One region of the Janthinobacterium sp. BJB446 genome, then DNA from elsewhere that is predicted to be linked to it. Evidence: predicted binding sites of a transcription regulator. Region 1 holds the regulator's gene; each other region holds the start of a gene.
What was found. Region 1 encodes sigma-54, which starts transcription at its own class of promoters, with help from an activator protein. Its sites were predicted from a motif close to TGGCANGNAANCTGCTTT; they were not measured.
Positions count from the first base shown of each region.

Region 2: a site for sigma-54 is predicted at 2,397-2,414, ahead of CSQ92_RS28280 (beta-propeller fold lactonase family protein). Genes of this name have one in related genera too.
Region 3: a site for sigma-54 is predicted at 2,808-2,825, ahead of CSQ92_RS10715 (urease accessory protein UreD). Genes of this name have one in related genera too.
Region 4: a site for sigma-54 is predicted at 2,984-3,001, ahead of CSQ92_RS22500 (EDSAP-1 family PEP-CTERM protein). Genes of this name have one in related genera too.

Region 1 is NZ_PDZK01000007.1:54,534-59,209, reverse strand. It holds gene lptA (lipopolysaccharide transport periplasmic protein LptA) at 15-596, shown strand; gene lptB (LPS export ABC transporter ATP-binding protein) at 596-1,351, shown strand; gene CSQ92_RS26590 (RNA polymerase factor sigma-54) at 1,356-2,834, shown strand; gene hpf (ribosome hibernation-promoting factor, HPF/YfiA family) at 2,904-3,266, shown strand; gene CSQ92_RS26580 (enoyl-CoA hydratase/isomerase family protein) at 3,401-4,486, shown strand; gene rapZ (RNase adapter RapZ) at 4,487-4,676, opposite strand, start outside.
Region 2 is NZ_PDZK01000011.1:10,176-14,851, reverse strand. It holds gene CSQ92_RS28290 (substrate-binding periplasmic protein) at 1-63, shown strand, start outside; gene CSQ92_RS28285 (TonB-dependent receptor family protein) at 121-2,274, opposite strand; gene CSQ92_RS28280 (beta-propeller fold lactonase family protein) at 2,479-3,435, shown strand; gene adh (aldehyde dehydrogenase) at 3,780-4,676, shown strand, end outside.
Region 3 is NZ_PDZK01000001.1:2,431,907-2,436,582, reverse strand. It holds gene CSQ92_RS10725 (sensor histidine kinase) at 1-339, shown strand, start outside; gene CSQ92_RS10720 (EAL domain-containing response regulator) at 515-2,725, shown strand; gene CSQ92_RS10715 (urease accessory protein UreD) at 2,856-3,722, shown strand; gene CSQ92_RS10710 (urease subunit gamma) at 3,748-4,050, shown strand; gene CSQ92_RS10705 (urease subunit beta) at 4,080-4,409, shown strand; gene ureC (urease subunit alpha) at 4,411-4,676, shown strand, end outside.
Region 4 is NZ_PDZK01000004.1:88,909-93,584, reverse strand. It holds gene CSQ92_RS22510 (type II secretion system F family protein) at 1-777, shown strand, start outside; gene CSQ92_RS22505 (LytR C-terminal domain-containing protein) at 789-1,844, shown strand; gene CSQ92_RS22500 (EDSAP-1 family PEP-CTERM protein) at 1,896-2,897, opposite strand; gene CSQ92_RS22495 (hypothetical protein) at 3,108-3,290, opposite strand; gene CSQ92_RS29485 (hypothetical protein) at 3,360-3,482, opposite strand; gene CSQ92_RS22490 (hypothetical protein) at 3,645-3,956, shown strand; gene CSQ92_RS22485 (dodecin) at 3,984-4,190, opposite strand; tRNA gene CSQ92_RS22480 (tRNA-Thr) at 4,410-4,485, opposite strand; gene CSQ92_RS22475 (ClpXP protease specificity-enhancing factor) at 4,512-4,676, opposite strand, start outside.

The DNA.
Region 1 (4,676 bases):
AAGGAAACCATACTATGAAGAACATCTTGCTGTTGACCGTATTTTCCCTGGCCATCATGGGCGTGGCGCATGCCGAGAAGGCCGATTCCGAGAAGGAAGCCGTCATCACGGCACGTAGCGGCCACGTCGATGACATCAAGCAGGTGCGCACCCTGACGGGCGACGTCGTGCTGGTCAAGGGGACCCTGACCATGAAGGCGGGGCGCGCCGTGATCACGGAAGATCCGCAAGGCTACCAGTTCATTACCTTCTGGGCCGATCCCGGCAAGCTCGCCACCTTCCGCCAGAAGCGCGATGGCGCGGGCGACCTGTGGGTGGAAGGCGAAGCGGAGCGCGTGGAATACGACAACAAGACGGAAGTGGTGAAACTGTTTTCCAGGGCCAAGCTGACGCGCCTGGAAGGCACGAAAGTGACCGACGTGGCCAATGGCGCCTTCATCTCGTATGACAGCCGCAAGGAAGTGTTTACGATGGAAAATTCCAACAGCGGCACCAGCACCCCGGATGGCGGCAGCGTGCGCATGGTGATCCAGCCGAAAACCAAGGCACCGGCGGCGGAGAAAGCGCCGGCCACGCCTGCGCCAGGAAAGAAATAATGGACAATACTCGTTGCGGCAGCACCCTGATCGTTCGCGGGCTGCAAAAAACCTATGGCAAGCGGCAAGTCGTGCATGATGTCTCGCTGCAAGTCGAATGCGGCGAAGTGGTGGGGCTGCTGGGCCCGAACGGCGCCGGCAAGACCACCTCGTTCTACATGATCGTCGGCCTGGTGCCGTCCGATGGCGGCAGCATCGATATCAGCGGCGTGGACATCTCCAGCCTGCCGATCCACCGCCGCGCGCAGATGGGCCTGTCCTACCTGCCGCAGGAAGCGTCCGTCTTCCGCAAGCTGACGGTGGAAGACAATATCCGCGCCGTGCTGGAAATCCAGACCGTCGAAGGCCGTCCGCTGACGAAGGCCGAGATCGAGGTGCGCCTGGATAAATTGCTGGCCGACTTGCAGATTGAAAAGCTGCGCGAGAACCAGGCCCTGTCCCTGTCGGGCGGTGAGCGCCGCCGCGTGGAAATCGCCCGCGCGCTGGCCACCGATCCCCGGTTCGTGCTGCTCGACGAACCGTTTGCCGGTGTCGATCCGATCGCCGTGATCGAGATCCAGCGCATCGTACGCTTCTTGAAGGAGCGCAATATCGGCGTGCTGATCACCGATCATAATGTGCGCGAGACGCTGGGTATCTGCGACCGTGCCTACATCATCAACCAGGGCTCGGTACTGGCGTCGGGACGCCCCGACGACATCATCGCGAACGAGTCGGTACGCCGGGTCTATCTGGGCGAACACTTCCGCATGTAAGCCAATGAAACAATCATTGCAGCTGCGCACTTCGCAGCACCTGGCACTGACGCCGCAGTTGCAGCAATCGATACGCCTGTTGCAATTGTCTACCCTGGAATTGCACCAGGAACTAGAGCAACTGCTGACGGACAATCCCTTGCTCGAACGCCTCGATGATCCGCTCGACCGTTCGCTGCGCCTGCTGTCCGATGGCGCCTTGAGTTCCACGGCAGCGCCGGCCGAAGCACCGTCCCAGCCGCCGGGCCAGGAAGCGCCCGCAGCGCCGGCCGAAGCGGAAACCTTTGATGGCGATGCCGGCGAGGGTCCGGCCGCCGCGGATGGCGGCGACAGCGACTGGAGCGAGGCGAGCCGCGGCAAGGCGCCCGACGACGAAGATTCGCGCCCGCAACTCGAAGCCCATCACTGCACCCTGCGCGAACACCTGATGGAGCAGATGCGCGTGACGGTGCTCGAATTGCGCGACCGCGCGCTGGTCGAGTTGATTATCGATGCGCTCGACGACAATGGCTACCTGGAAGAGTCGCTCGACGACATCCTGGCGCGCCTGCCGGAAGAGCTGGAAATCGATGCCGACGAGATGCGCACGGCCTTGTCTCTCTTGCAAAGTTTCGATCCGCCCGGCGTGGGCGCGCGCAATGCGTCCGAATGCCTGGCGCTGCAAATCAAGCGCTTGCCGCACATCGCCATGGTGACGCGCCGCATGGCCCTCGTCATCGTGGAAAAGCACCTGGCCTGGTTTGCCCAGCGCGATTTCAACAAGCTGAAAAAAGCCCTCGATTGCGACGATGAAGACTTGCGCGAAGCGCAGACGGTGATTCGCCAGTGCAATCCGCATCCGGGCGCCGTGTTCGCCTCGGACGTCTCCGATTACGTGGTGCCCGACGTCGTCGTCAAGCGCGCGCGCAATGGCTGGCAAGTGACCTTGAACAACGATGTCATGCCGCGCCTGCGCGTCAATGCCATGTACGCCAACTTGCTCAAGCAGGGCAAGGGCGAGGGCGCCATGGGCGCACAGTTGCAGGAAGCCAAGTGGCTGATCAAGAATATGCGCCAGCGCTTCGACACGATCCTGCGCGTGGCGCAGGCGATAGTAGAAAGACAAAAGAACTTTTTCTCGCATGGGGCCGTTGCCATGCGTCCCCTTGTGCTCCGTGAAATAGCTGATACACTGGGTTTACACGAGAGTACTATCTCGCGGGTAACAACTCAAAAGTACATGCTGACCCCGCACGGCATGTTCGAGTTGAAATATTTCTTTGGTAGCCACGTCGCCACCGAAGCGGGGGGCGAAGCGTCATCGACGGCGATACGGGCATTGATCGTGCAACTGACAGGAGCAGAAGACCCTAAAAATCCTTTATCCGACAGTAAGATTGCGGACATGCTGGGGGAACAAGGCATGGTGATTGCGCGACGTACTGTTGCCAAATACCGGGAAGCGTTGAAAATTCCGCCAGTGAGCCTGCGTAAGTGTTTGTAAGTTTTTTTCGGTTCCTCTGCGGGCCGGATAGGATGGACCGCACGAACCCGATCATCTTTAGGAGTGTGTATGAATCTCACCATCAGCGGACATCATCTCGAAGTGACACCAGCCATCCGTGAATACGTACAAACGAAGCTGGAGCGCGTGAAACGTCATTTCGATCAAGTCATCGATATCGCCGTGATTCTGACCGTGGATAACCTCAAAGAGAAAGAAAAACGTCAAAAGGCTGAAGTCAACCTGCGTTTGAGCGGCAAGACTGTCTATGTGGAAAGCTTGGCGCACGACCTGTACGCCGCGATCGATACCCTGATCGACAAGCTCGATAGGCAAGTGATGAAATACAAAACCAAAGTGCAAGGGCACGGTAAAGAGGCGATCAAGCATCTGCCAGACAACTCCGAGGAAGAAGCCGTCGTCGCCGTCTAAGGCCACCCGCTTCCAGCAGTTGTGATCAACTAAGGGCGCACATCTTGCGCCCTTTTTTGCGCCTGGACCTTTTGAGCGCAATGTTCGCCGCGCAGGGGCTAAAATGTTTGCACTTTCACTTCTTCCTGCCTGCCATGAGCGACTTCGTCCAGACTTCCATCCGCAACCGCACGGGCCATATCGTGCTCGACCGTCCGAAAGCCTTGAATTCCCTGTCGCTGGAGATGGTGCGCGCCCTGAGTGCGGCCCTGCTGGCCTGGCGCGACGATCCGCAGGTGGACGCCGTGGTGATCCGCTCCAGCAGTGAAAAGGCCCTGTGCGCCGGCGGCGACATCCGTTTCTTTTACGATGCGGGCCTGGCCACGCCGCAAGGCGGCAGTGCCTTGCTGGAGGATTTCTTTACGGAAGAATATGCTTTAAATCATTTAATTCATTTCTACCCAAAACCGTATATTGCCGTGATGGATGGCGTGGTGATGGGCGGCGGCATGGGCGTGGCGCAAGCCGGGCCGGGCAACCGCCTGCGCATCGTGACGGGCCGCACGCGCATGGCCATGCCGGAAGTCAATATCGGCTTGTTTCCGGACGTGGGCGGCAGTTATTTTCTATCCCGCCTGGCCGGCCAGCTGGGCCTGTACCTGGGCTTGACGGGCTTGACGATCAACGCGGCCGATGCCCTGTACACGGGGCTGGCCGATGTCTACGTGCCTGAGGCGCAGATGGGGGCGCTGCTGGACCTGTTCGAATCGACGCGGGGCGAGGCCTTGCCGGTGGCCATCAAGGCGCTGGCGGCGCCTTTCCAGGCCGAGGCGGGGGTGTCTCCCCTGGCCACGGCGCGCGCGGCGCTGGACCGCCATTTCGGCGCCCCTTCCGTGGCCGCCATCATGGCCTCGCTGGCGCAGGATGACAGCGCGTTCGCGGCCAAGGCGCTGGCGGCCATGCGCCAGCGTTCGCCCTTGATGATGTCGGTGACCCTGGAATTGCTGCAGCGGGGCGCCCACCTGGGCGTGGCCGATTGCCTGCGCATGGAGCGCACGGTGGTGCGCCACAATTTTGAACATGGCGAAGTGCTCGAGGGCGTGCGCGCGCTGGTGGTCGACAAGGACAATGCACCGCGCTGGAACCCTGCCAACCTGGACGACGTCGATGCGGCCATGGTGGCGCGCTTCTTTGCCCCCGTCTGGCCAGCCGCGGCGCATCCGCTGCGCCACCTCGACTAATTAGCTGCGTTCGCGGTGGCGCAGGACGACGCGTTCATTCGGGCCGAAATACTGCGCCAGCCGCTCCGCCATGTACACGGAGCGGTGCTGGCCGCCCGTGCAGCCCAGGGCCACCGTCAGGTAGCTGCGGTTGTCGGACTTGAATGACGGCAACCATTTCTCGATGAAGGCGCGGATGTCGGCCAGCAGT
Region 2 (4,676 bases), on a different contig from region 1:
GCGGCCAGCGGCGAATTGAAAACCATCTTTGAAAAATATGGCGTGAAGGAAGCGCGGCCCTGACGTAGCGTGCTTGAGTTGAAAAGCCCGTGCATCGATCGATGCGCGGGCTTTTTATTTTTAGAAACTATATTGGGCGCTGACGCCCAGCAACCAGTTGCGTCCCGGCGCCGCTTCATAGTAGCGCTTGTTGCTGTCGCCGACGATGACGGAGCCCACGTAGGTCTTGTCGAAAAGATTGTTCAGGCGGGCAAATTCCTTGAAGCGCCAATTCCCCACGTTTTGTTTGGCGTTGACGCGCGCATTGAACACCGTGTAGCCGGGCGCCGGCTTTTCGCTATTGCTGTCTTCCGCGTAGACCTGGTTGCTGGCCACGCTTTCCAGCGCCGCGCCAAAACGGTCGAGTGTATCTTTCCAGGCCAGTTCCGCGAACAAGTTGGCGCTGGGCACGCCCGGCAAGCGGCTGCCTTCGCGCACGCTGCCAAACGCCTGGTCATACACGGCGTGCAGGCTGGTCAGCGCCACTTTGGTCGTGAAGCCATACGGCAGGTTCGAGTCCAGCGACACTTCCATGCCCTGGCGCAAGGTCTTGCCCGCATTGCGGTAGCTGGTGCGCCCGCCGCTGGACTTGTCGACCACCAGTTCGTCGTTGGTCTTGATCTGGAACACGGCCGCGTTGACGTGCGTATTGTTATTGATCCTCGCCTTGACGCCTGCTTCCAGGTTGGTGCTGGTCGCTGGTTTCAAGTTGAAATTGAAGCCGCCGCCCGTGCCCGAGTAAAACAGTTCGTTCAAGGTAGGTGCTTCGAAGCCGCGCGCGGCGCTGGCATACACGTTGACGTTCGGCGTCAGCTTGTACAGCAGGCCCAGCACCGGTGTCGTGTGGCTGAACTCCAGGCTGCCGCTATCGTTGCCGTTGCTGAGGAAATGGTCGTCGACCGCCACTTTCATCCTGCTGTAGCGCACACCTGCGCTGAGCAGCCAAGGACCGCTTTGCCATTCCGCCTGGATATAGGGATCGAGGCTGGACACGACATTCTGCTCGTCGCGGCGCAACTTGCCCTTCAATCCGTACACTTCGCCGATATAGTTCTCATAGCCGGTGCGGTCATCGCTGGAGCGGCCGTAATCGATGCCGATGGTGGTGCTCAGCTTGCCGCCGGCCAACTGGTTCACGTGCAGCCAGTTGGTATCGATGCCATAGAACTGGCGCCGGAAATCGACCACGCCGCCCGAATGCTTAAGTAGACCGTCCACTTTGGTATTTTGGAATGCTTTATTAAACGCCTGGTACTGGATCACGTCGCGGTTGCCGCCATACACCATCACGTGCAGGCGGTCATCGCCGAACGACTGTTCATAGGTGGCGCCGATTTGCTGGTGGTCGATGCTCTTGCGGGTGTTGTAGCGTTCGGCCAGGGTGCGTTTCGGGTTTTGCGTATCCGTCGCGTCGACCTCACCGGCGCGCGGGTCGGCGGCAAACGTGGCCCAGGTAGCGCCCAGCGGATCTTGCGTATTGCCTTGATGCAGGCTGTTGGCGACGATGGTCAGCTTGCTGTCCGCCGTGGGCTTGACGGTGATCTTGCCGAACGCCTGTTCGCGCGTGGCGGCGCTATGGTCGCGGAAGCCGTCCGTGCGGAAGCGCGAACCGTCGAGCACGTAGCCGATGCCGCCTGCCTGGCCTTGCGCCGAGAGATCGACCTTGCTGGTGCCGTAGCTGCCGCCCGTCACATTCAGTTCGACGGACGGGGGATTTTGTCCATCCTTGGAAAACAGCTGGATCACGCCGCCCGAATGGTTGCCGTAGATGGCAGAAAATGGCCCACGCAATACTTCGATGCGCTCGGCCGTATCGAGGTTGAAAGTGGCGGCCTGGCCCTGGCCGTCGGGCATGCTGGCGGGAATGCCATCGCTGATCAGCTTGACACCGCGCACGCCGAAGGCCGAGCGTGCGCCGAAGCCGCGCGACGAGATCTGCAAGTCTTGCGCGTAGTTCTGGCGGTTTTGCACGACCAGGCCCGGCACGGCGGCCAGCGCTTCCGACGCGTTGACGCGGATTTGGCCATCCTGGATGCGGGCGCTGTCGACCACGTCGATCGAGGCCGGCACTTCCTGGCTGGGGTGGGCGATGCGGCTGCCGCTGACGACCACCGTATCCATCAGTTGTCCGGCGGCCAGGTCAGCTGCTTCGGCGGCAAAGACGTGGGGGGCGAGGGTGGCGCTGCCGGCGACAAACAGGCTGGCGATGGTGTTCAGGCGGAAACGGTGCTGCATGCGGATTCTCCAATGTGAATAAAAGCCTGCTTGATCGCGTGCGCGGTACAGGTCTGCGTAGGTGTATCAAGCAATATGCCTGCCATGTCTCCATTGGTGGGCTGAAATTATACGCGTGTCAGTGGCACGGCGTTTGCATACAGCAATGGGCAGATGCGCCGCTACCGCGCGCTTTTCCTGTGTTTTGCCATTGAAAAGGTGATTATGCCCAACTTCTTCTCGCGCTTGCGCCAGGTGTGCTGGCTGCTGCCGGCGCTCGCCAGCACCGCCCTCCAGGCAGCTCCCTTTGCCTATGTCCCCAATGAAAAATCGGGCACCTTGAGCGTGATCGACACGGCTACCGACCAGGTAGTGCGCCAGATCGCGGCAGGCAAGCGGCCGCGCGGCATCGCCGCCGACCCCAGCGGACGGCAATTGTTTGTCACGGATGCCGCCAGCAGTGCCTTGTTGCTGATCGATAACGCTGCCGGCGCGCCCGTGCGCACGGTGGCGCTGGGCAAGTCGCCCGAAGGCGTCAGCGCTTCCCGGGACGGTCATTACGTGGCAGTGGCCGTCGAGGAAAACAATAGCGTGGCCTTGCTCGATGGCCAGACAGGCACCTTGCTCGCCGATATCAAGGTGCAGGGACGCAACCCGGAACATGCCGTCTTCAGCCCGGATGGACGCTGGCTGCTGGTCAGCGCGGAAGAGGCGGAGCAAGTCGATGTCATTGATGTAGCGCAACGCCGCCAGGTCGCGTCCATCGCCGTGGGACTGCGTCCGCGCGGCATCGGTTTCAGTCCGGACTCGGGCCGCGCCTATGTGGCGTGCGAACTGGTCAATGCCGTGTACGTGATCGACATGGCCGCGCGCAAGGCGATTGCCACCATTCCAGCGGGCAAGAATGCGAATGGCATCGTGGTCCATCCCGATGGCAAGCAGGTGTATGTCTCGAATGGCACGGACGGCACGGTGATGGTGATCGACACGGCCAGCTACCAGGTCACGGCCACCATTCCCGTCGGCAAACGTCCGTGGAATATGGCCATCACGCCCGACGGCGCCAAGCTGTACGTGGCCAATGGCCGCTCGAACAGTGTATCCGTCATCGGCACGGCCAGCGCGCGCAAGGTGGCCGACATTGCCGTGGGTGAATTGCCCTGGGGCGTGGTGATTCGTTGATTCCTTGGTGGCACAGGCGCAGGTGTTCCAGTCTGGTACACCTGTTCCATTGTGCAGCGGCGCAGGGGAGATGCCGCAGGGCTGGCCCGGATTGGAACAGGACGTCTTCACCTTGTTCAAAATGCAAACAGGCCCACGTCCCCACCCAAGCAGGTGGCTTGCGCTGAAAAACGTGCCGGGGTTGATGCCGCGCCCTTGTAACAGGGATAAAACCGGCTAAGTTTGTAGTGCGATGGCGAGCTGGCACGGCATTTGCGGAAGACTCCGTGTACTCACCCCATCTGTACCAGGACGTTTGATTTTAATTAAGTAATTCCATTCTAATTAACCCGATAGAGGACGACATGAATCTCGCAGACATCAGCAAACTGGGCGTAGCCAATCCCTTCAAACAACGCTATGACAATTACATCGGCGGCAAATTCGTTGCACCAGTAAAAGGTGAATACTTTCCTAACATCACGCCCATCACAGGATTGCCGTTTTGCGAAATCGCCCGTTCCACGACGGAAGACGTCGAGCTGGCGCTGGATGCCGCGCACGCCGCCAAGGATGCCTGGGGCAAGACTTCGCCGGCCGAGCGCGCCAATATCCTGAACCGCATCGCCGACCGCATCGAACAGAACCTGAGCCTGATCGCCACGGCGGAAACCATCGACAACGGCAAGCCGATCCGCGAAACGATGAATGCCGACATTCCGCTGGCCATCGACCATTTCCGTTACTTCGCCGGTTGCATCCGCGCCCAGGAAGGTTCCGTCGCACAAATCGATGCGGAAACCTATGCCTATCACTACCATGAGCCGCTGGGCGTCGTGGGCCAGATCATCCCGTGGAATTTCCCGATCCTGATGGCCGTGTGGAAACTGGCGCCAGCCTTGGCCGCCGGCAATTGCGTCGTCTTGAAACCGGCCGAGCAGACCCCGGCTTCCATCATGGTATTGATCGAGCTGATCGGCGACCTGCTGCCGCCGGGTGTGCTGAACATCATCAACGGTTTCGGCCTGGAAGCGGGCAAGCCGCTGGCCTCGAGCAAGCGCATCGCCAAGATCGCCTTTACGGGCGAAACGGGCACGGGCCGTCTGATCATGGGTTATGCCGCGCAAAACCTGATTCCCGTCACCCTGGAACTGGGCGGCAAGTCGCCGAATATCTTCTTTGAAGACGTGATGGATGCCGATGATGATTATTTCGATAAGTGCCTGGAAGGTTTTGCCATGTTCGCGCTGAATCAAGGTGAG
Region 3 (4,676 bases), on a different contig from region 1:
GAATCGATGCCGGGGCAGGGCGCCACCTTCCGTTTCAGCATTCCCGCGCAGGCGGCGGAAGCGCCTGTGCAGGTGCCCGTGCCGCTGCCGGCGGCGCTGGTGCCCGAGGCGCCGCCGGCGCTGCGGGCGCGAGACTTGCAGTTGCTGCCAGGTGAAGAGCGAGCGGCCTTGCTGGTGGCGCTGCGCGAATTGAACTTGGCCAGGGTGGCGCTGCTGCTGGGTGACTTGCCGCCGGCGGCTGCGCCCGTGCTGGCGCCGCTGCAAGCCATGCTCGACCAGCATCAGTACCGCCAGCTGTGCGACTTGCTGGAGAGTGAGGGCGCGCTGGCGCACGCTTGAAAAGTGTGGGCTGACAACATCGGATTCAATGAAAAGACGGGCTAAGTGCCACCGATGGATGGTGCTAAATTGCAATAAAGATTATGATGATAGTACGTAGTTCATCGCAAAGAAATGTCTTGTCCAGCGCGGCAACGGATCGCCGCGCCTCATCCAAAGCTGAGAGAACTGCTACATGCACCGCGATTTTTCGGAAGTGAACTCGAAGGGCGAAGTACTGATCGTTGAAGATACGCCGGCTTCGCTGAAGCTGTTGAGCGATTTGCTGGGCGGCGCCGGCTATGCGGTGCGCCAGGCGCCGAACGGCGAACTGGCCCTGTGGACGGCCCAGGCGCGCCCGCCTGAGCTGATCCTGCTCGACGTGCGCATGCCGGGCCTCGACGGCTTTGAAGTGTGCCGCCGCCTGAAGGAAATACCGTCCCTGCGCCAGGTGCCGGTGATCTTCCTGTCGGCCCAGTACGATACGGACGACAAGGTGCGCGGCTTCGCGCTGGGCGCCGTCGATTTCATCGCCAAACCCTTCCAGGCCGAGGAAATCCTGGCCCGCACGGACGCCCACGTGCGCCTGGCGCGGGCGCAGCTGCAGCTGGCGCAGGAGCGCGCCAACCTGGAGCGGCGCGTGGCCGAACGCACTGCCGAACTGGAACAGGTGGCCAGCACGCTGGCGCGCGAAGTGCAGATCCGCCGCGCCAATGAAGAATTGCTGCGCTTGTCGGGCCAGGTCTTTGAAGCGACGCAGGACGCCATCCTGATCACCGATCCTGCCGGCGTCATCGTCACGGCCAATCCCGCCTTTACGCGCATCACCGGCTACGCGGCGCAGGAAGTGGTGGGCACGGACATCCTGCGCCTGCACGCCGAACACACGGGCGAGGCGGTGCTGCTGGCCCTGCGCCAGGGCTTGCGCAGCAGCGGCTGCTGGTCGGGCGAGGTGCAGACGCGGCGCAAGAGCGGCGACACCTATCCCTGCCTGCTCAGCGCCTCCACCGTGCACGGCCCCGATGGCGCTGTCGTCAACTACATCGGCGTCTTCCTCGACATCAGCGAGCGCAAGGCCGAGCAGCATCTGATCGATTTCCTTTCCTACCACGACGCGCTGACGGGCCTGCCGAACCGCGTGCTGCTGCGCGAGCGCTTCGAACAGGCGCGCGCGAACGCCCTGCGCGACAGCCAGCAAGTGGTGCTGATGTGCCTGGACCTGGACCGCTTCAAGAACATCAACGATTCGCACGGCCAGGCCGTGGGCGACAAGGCGCTGCAAGTGGTGGCGCGTTTCCTGTCCGGCTGCGTGCGCGAGGGCGACACGGTGGTGCGCCAGGGCGGCGACGAATTCCAGATCCTGCTGCAAGACGATGCCCTGCTGGGGCGCACCCTGGGGCTGGCGCAAACCATCCTGGCCGGCTTGCGCGAAGAACTCAGCGTCGATGGCGAGCGCCTGGCGCTGACCACCAGCATCGGCATCGCCATGTGCCCGGCCGACGGCGACAGCCTCGACGACGTGCTGCGCCACGCCGATACGGCCCTGGTGCGTGCCAAGGAAATGGGACGCGACCATTACGCCTTCTTCACGGAGCGCATGGGCAGCGATATCCGCGCCCGCCTGGCGATGCAGCAGCAGCTGCGCGGCGCCATTGGCCGCGATGAATTCGAAGTGCACTACCAGCCGCAGATGTGCTTGCGCACGGGCGCCTTGCTGGGCGCGGAAGCCTTGCTGCGCTGGGATAATCCGGTGCTGGGCAAGGTGCCGCCCGGCCTGTTCATCGCGCTGGCAGAGGAATACGGCTCCATCACGGCCATTGGCGAATGGGTGCTCGAAAGCGTGTGCGCGCAGATCCGCGCCTGGCACGACGCGGGCCTGGGCAGCATCAAGGTGGCCGTCAACCTGTCCGGCAAGCAGTTCGCGCAAGACCGCACGGTGCCGTTCGTCGAGGCGGCCTTGCGCAAATACGGCATCGCGCCCGCCTGCCTCGGCATCGAGATCACGGAAAGCACCGTCATGGGCGATCCGGACAAGGCCGTGGCGGCCCTCACGCGCCTGAAGGATATCGGCGTGGGCATTTCGCTCGACGACTTCGGCACCGGCTATTCCAGCCTGGGCTACCTGAAGCGCTTCCCCATCGACGTGCTGAAGATCGACAAATCGTTCGTCGACGATGTCACCACCAGCAGCAGCGATGCGGCCATCGCCCGTTCCGTCATCTCGCTGGCGCACAACCTGGACATGCGCGTCATCGCCGAGGGCGTGGAAACGCGCGAACAGGTCGACTTCCTGACGGAACACGGCTGCGACGAAATGCAGGGCTATTACTTCAGCCGCCCCCTGGCCGCAGAAGCCTTCACGGCCTTGCTGCGCGAACGGCGCACCCTGGCCGTGGCGGCGGCCTAAGCGCCGCGGTGCGGCCGATGCACCATGCCGGTGCGTTCGCTGCAGCGCGGTGCACGATTCTCACTTTTATTTCCCCTGACGCTGGCACATATCCTGCTTAGGTAATCGCTTATTTACGCGATTGCCCCGCATGCCAGACAGTACCCCTCCAGCCATGCTTTTGCAGGCCAGCGCGCACGGCGCCTGGCAGGCGCACTTGCGCCTGGGCTTTGCGCTGCACGATGGCGTCAGCCGCCTCGTCGAGCGTACGCACAGCGGCCCCCTGCGCGTGCAAAAGCCCCTGTATCCGGAGGGCGATCGCGTCTGCCACGCCATCATCATCCATCCGCCCGGCGGCGTGGTGGGCGGCGACCAGCTGGCCGTCGACGCCACGGTGGGCGAGGGTGCGCACGCCTTGCTCACGTCCCCGGGTGCCGCCAAGTGGTACCGCGCCAACGGCCATGTCTCGGGCCAGCACATCATGCTGCGCGCCGCCAGCGGCGCGGCCATCGAATGGCTGCCGCAGGAGAGCATTTTCTTCGACCAGGCTTGCGTGCGCCTGCGCCATGAAGTGGAACTGGCGGTCGACGCCAGCTACATCGGCTGCGACATCGTCTGCCTGGGCCGCAGCGCCTCGGGCGAAATGTTCAATACGGGCAGCATCAGCCAGCAGGTGCAGATCCGCCGTGGCGGCAAGCTGCTGTGGTGGGAGCAGGGCGTGCTGGCCGCCGGCGGCGCGCTGATGGTCAGCCCACTGGGCCTGGGAGGCCACACCGTGTGCGCCACCCTGATCGCCATCGGCACGCCGGTTTCTCCCGCCGTGCTGGCGGCCGTGCGCGAGATCGCCGTGCCGGACGGCGCCGCGTTTGGCGCCACGCACATGAAATCGCTGGTGGCGGTGCGCCTGCTGTGCGGCGACAGCGAGGCGGCGCGCCGCATCATGCTGGCCGCCTGGCAGCTGCTGCGTCCCGCCATGCTGGGGCGCGACGCCGTCGTGCCCCGCATCTGGAACACTTAATCAGGAAAGAAGCGCAAGGAAAACCATGGACCTGACTCCCCGCGAAAAAGACAAGCTGCTCATTTTTACGGCCGCGCTGCTGGCCGAACGGCGCCTGGCGCGCGGCTTGAAGTTGAATTATCCGGAAGCGGTGGCCCTGATCAGCGCGGCCATCATGGAAGGGGCGCGCGATGGCAAGTCGGTGGCGCAGCTGATGTCGGACGGTACGAAGATACTCTCGCGCGCCGACGTCATGGACGGCATCGCCGAGATGATCCCCGATATCCAGGTGGAGGCGACCTTCCCCGATGGCAGCAAGCTGGTCACCGTGCACCACCCGATACCTTAACCATACAAGCGACATTACAGGAGCCGGTCATGACCCCAGGCGAATACAAATTGGAAGAAGGCGAAATCAGCTTGAATGCGGGGCGCGCCACGGCCACCGTGGTAGTGGCCAACCGGGGCGACCGGCCGATCCAGGTGGGCTCGCATTTCCACTTTTTCGAAGTCAACCCGGCGTTGTCCTTCGAGCGCTGGCGCGCCTACGGCATGCGCCTCAATATCACTGCCGGTACGGCCGTGCGCTTCGAGCCGGGCCAGCAGCGCACGGTGGAACTGGTGGCGCTGGCGGGCGAGCGCAAGGTCTACGGCTTCAATGGCGCAGTGATGGGCGAACTGCAAGATACTCCACCGGGAAAGGATTGAGATGGCCAGCATTCCCCGCAGCGCATATGCCGAAATGTTCGGCCCCACCAAAGGGGACCGCATCCGCCTGGCCGACACGGAATTGTTCATCGAGGTCGAGCATGACTATGCGATCTACGGCGAAGAGGTGAAGTTCGGCGGCGGCAAGGTGATCCGCGACGGCATGGGCCAGTCGCAGCGCTGCGCGGCCGAGGTGATGGATACCGTCATCACGAATGCCGTCATCCTCGACCACTGGGGCATCGTGAAGGCCGATATCGGCTTGAA
Region 4 (4,676 bases), on a different contig from region 1:
GAGCGCGTGGCGCGCGTGGCGCAGCCGTTCAGCAAGCTGTCGCTGCCGGAAGAGGGCTGGGAGCGCTCGCCGCTGCGCACGCGCTTCATGAACGCGGGCTGGCGCCAGGCCAGCGCGCCGGCCCTGTACTTTGCCGCGAAAAGCGTGCTGGCCCTGCTGTTTCCCACCGTGCTGGGCCTGTATGCGGCCAGCGCCATGGCGGCGCAGCTGCGCAGCGTGCTGCTGTTGCTGCTGTGCGTCAGCGCCACCATCGGCTATTACCTGCCGAACCTGGTGCTGGCCAGCACGGCCAAGCGGCGCCAGCGCGACATCTTTGAAAACATCCCCGACGCGCTCGACTTGCTGACCGTGTGCGTGGAAGCGGGCCTGAGCCTGGAGCGCGCGCTGGTGAAGGTGTCGGGCGAAATCCATATCAAGAGCGTGGTGCTGGCACAGGAGTTGCAGCTGGTGCTGATGGAAATGCGCGCCGGCTTTTCCAAGGAAAAGGCGCTGCGCAACCTGGCCCTGCGCAGTGGCGTGGAAGACGTCGATACCTTGGTCGCCATGCTGATTCAATCGGAACGCTTCGGCACCAGCATGGGCGATTCGCTGCGCGTGCATTCGGAAAACCTGCGCGGCAAGCGCAGCCTGCTGGCCGAGGAGGCGGCAGCGAAGATTGCCCTGAAACTGCTGTTCCCGCTGATCTTTTGCGTCTTTCCCACCCTCATGCTGGTGCTCATGGGGCCGGCCGTGATCGAAGTGTATCGCGTGCTCGTGCCGGCCATGGCCAGCCGCTGAAAGGAGCTACCATGCGCTTGATGATTTCCCGCCTGGCCGTCGCCTGTGCCTGTCTGGGCCTGGGCGCGTGCGCCAGCCACACGGCGCACGCGCCGCGGCTGCCGGCGCCGCCCGCTGCCGCTGCCGATGCGGCCTATGTCGCGGGACGCCAGTATTTTGATGCGGGCGACCTGCCCGCCGCGCAAGCGGCCTACGAGCAAGCCTTGCGCGCCGCGCCGCGCCATGTGAATGCGCGTAACGGCCTGGCCGTGCTGCACGCGCAGCGGGGCGAGCACGACGCGGCGATTGCCCATTGGCTGGCCTTGACGCAGGAGGCGGGCACGCCGCAGCCGCAACAGGCGTATCTGTTCAGCAATCTCGGTCATGCTTATTATCTGAGTGGACGCGATGCGCAAGCCTTGCCCGCGCTGGAACAGGCGTGTCTGCTCGATCCGCTCAATGCGCTGGCCTGGCAGCATCTGGCGCAAGTGCTCGAACGGCTGGGGCAATACGCGCGCGCGGCCGTCATGCGGCGCCAGGCGGCCAGCTTGCAGGAGCACGATTTGCGGCGCGACATGGCCGTCTTGCGCAGCGCGGCGCCACCGCAGGGTGTACCCGTGGCCGCATCGGTGCCGGATGCGCCCGCCATGGCGCGCATCGAGATCACGCAAGGCGACGGCATGGCCCGCTTGCAGCGTGTGCCGGCAGCCGTGCGCAGCGTGCCCGTTGCCGTACCCCGTCCGCGCCTGGAAATTGTGAATGGCAATGGCGTGCCCGGCCTGGCCGCCGCACTGGCGCGCAGCCTGGCCGGCAGTCCCGTGCAGGTGGTGCGCCTGGCCAATGAAACCAGCTTCCAGGTGGCGCGCACGCGCGTCGAGTACCGGCCCGCGCAGGAGCAGGCGGCGCGCCAGCTGGCCCGCCAGCTGGGGATGCAGGTACAAACCCAGGTGCAGACCCAGGCCGCCGATTGTCCTGTCAGCGAGCTGCGCCTGGTACTGGGGCGCGACCTGAGCGATCCGGCCATGCTGCACCGCTATTATCTGCAGCAGTTGCAGCTGGCGCGCCAGGCGCTGGCACGGCTCGGTTAACACGCCTCTGTTGATGCAAAAAAAACGGCGCCCATGAGGCGCCGTTTTATTTCATGCTGCTGCTGATTGTGGCTGGCGGCGCCGCGTAAAAGCCAGGGCCGCCAGTCCCATGCCCAGCAGGAATAGGGTGCCTGGTTCCGGCACGGCCAGGGGATCGATGACGACGATGTCGGTGCGCGTGGACTTGGAAAAGTTCAAGGTGTAGCTGCCAGCCGGCAGGGCGAAATTCGAGGTTAGGGAAAACATCGCAAAGCCATTCGTGAAGGCGCGCCCGGTGGCAGGGTCGTTGGTGCCTGCCGTCATGTTCAGGCTGAACGGATCCAGGCTGCCGACCGTATGGTTGCCGTTGACGTCGCTGCCATTGTTGGCATCGCCATCGGGTGCGAACTGGAAGATCACGCCATCGGCATTCGCGTTCGACAGGCAGCCGACGGGGCTGGCGCTGTTGCAGGAGATATTGAAGATATCCATGATCGACACGTTCGACTTGTCGCCCATGGTCGTCACGCTGGTGCGCAGGTCGCGCCGTCCCATGAAGCTGAAGGTGATGAAGCCGGCGCTCGACAGGGTCAGGTTGACGGAGCCGGTGAGCGTGTCGCCGGCCGTGGACGTGGCGGCACCGACCGTGTTGCGCTGGGCTTCCGCCACGGCGCGCACCGTGGCGCCGCCATTGAGCATGTTGCCGAAGGCATGTGCATCGCCGCGGGCGAACTCCAGGGTGGAACTGGGGCTGGGGGCGTAATGGTTTTGCGGCAAGCCGCTGCAGCCTCCGCCCGAGCACACTTGCAGCACGTCGGCGTTGGCGGCCGGCCCCGTATTGACGGCACGCGGATTGACGGCCACGCCGCCTTCGAAAAACGCGCTGTCGCTGGCATTGCGGTTCGCGCCGGCCAGCGACAGCGCGCCGGCGCTGGTGGTGATGCGGAAATTGTTCAATTCATTGACGGCCAGGCCGTACGCGCCGGCCTGCGCCTGGCCGCTGGCCAGCAGGCTTGCCGCCGCCAGTGCGCCCAGCCAGCCCAGGGTCTTGCTTCGTGTGTGATCGACGTTCATCGCAGCCTCTTATCGTGGTCAGTCTCGAAAAATCCGGGGACAAAGAATCCAGGATGACTTGCCTGGATTCATCTCGTAGACAGGGATAAGCAGCTTGCGTGCCACACAAAAAAATCACGTGAAATCAATTGCTTGCGCAAAGCGGGCTGAGCTGGCGGAAGCAAAGTGTAAGAAAGGCCGACGCCGCTTGTCGGGCGGTGCCAGTCAGCCTCAGGTGCCCCGGTGATAGCCGAGGTGGCCACCGGAATTGCGTGCGCAGCCGCAACCGATATGCGCCACTTCCTCGCCTTCCGTCAATTTCCAGTTGGTAATCGTTGTGTGATTCCAGTCGATGTCGCTTTTCTTGACAGGTTTTACCGTCAGGGTGCGTGCTTCCGCATCCGTGTACTCCATCAGCTCCTCATCGTTGGCGATGTCGAAATGGCGGTGGATCAGGGAAATGCCGAAGCGGTCGAGCGCGCCTTAGCGTTGCAGCACATCGCGCAGTTCGCGAAAGCAGGCGAGATCCTCGGGCAGCAGCGGATCGACGGCGGAAATATCGGCAACGGGCTGCCATTGCATGGCGTGGATGTTCAGGCTGTGCATGATAGGCTCCTGTGCCCCATGATGATAGGCCCAGGCTGGCAGAGGGGCGCTGGCACGCCTGGCGAAATACCCATCGTGGACGCAAAGCCGCTGCGGCGCTTGCGCCGGATCAAAGGTGCGGCACATCGCCTCTCGTCCGATCATTGCCCGGTAAAATAGGCCATGGCAAACAAAACCCCCACCTTCCCCGGCGCGCGCACGGGCCGCGGCCAGGTCCTGGCCGTGCTGCTGTCGAACCGCGACCAGTCCGGCGCCGAGCCGCTGCAAGGCCGCGTCTCGCTGGCCGCCATCGTCAAGGCCTTGAAACGCAAATACCACTGGCCGATCGAGACGCACAGCTTTCCCGCCAACACGCAGGATGGCCGTGCCAGCTGGGCGACCGTCTACAGCTTGCCGGACAATGTCATCGAGACCGCGCTGGAGGCCGGCGGCCGGGAGTGGCTGGAGAGCCGGGGAGCGGTCGCGCGGCGGTGAATGCGCCGCCTGCCTTAATCGATCCCTTTACTCGAGCCGGAAGCCGACCTTGAGCGTGACCTGGAAGTGCGCCACCTTGCCGTCGACGATATGTCCCCGCGATTCGGTCACTTCATACCAGTCCATATGCTTGACCGTCAGCGCCGCCTTGGCAATGGCATCGCGTATCGCCTGATCGCTGCTCTCGGTCGACGTGCCAACCAGTTCGATCAGTTTGTAAGTGTGTGCGGACATGATATTTCCCCAGGTAGGCAAGCCAGACATCGGGAGCCTGCTTTGCGCAAGCACGTGCTCATCTTGCGCCTAAATGTGCTGATAGTCATTGCGCGGTGCAGCAACGCGTCAACCTGGATAGCGATGCGTGCCAGTGTTCCAGATGGCTTCCGCAGGCGTGGGAAAAGAAAAAAGGGCTACCAGCCGAAGCGGGTAACCCTTTGATTTACTACTGAATTCTGGTGCCGACTGCCGGTTTCGAACTGGCCACCTGATGATTACAAATCAACTGCTCTACCAAATGAGCTAAGTCGGCAAAAACTGCGCGTTGCGAATTATACGCTATTTAATGCGTGTCAGGGTCGGGCGGCCGCCTTTTTTTGGTGGCTCGTCGTCACCGGGCGTGGCGTTGTCGCGTTGTTCGGGGGAACTGGTCGGCACGGACGACAGGGTGGGACCGCTGGCGGCGGGGGCGAGCACGGGTGGCGGGACGTCGGCGGAGGCCGG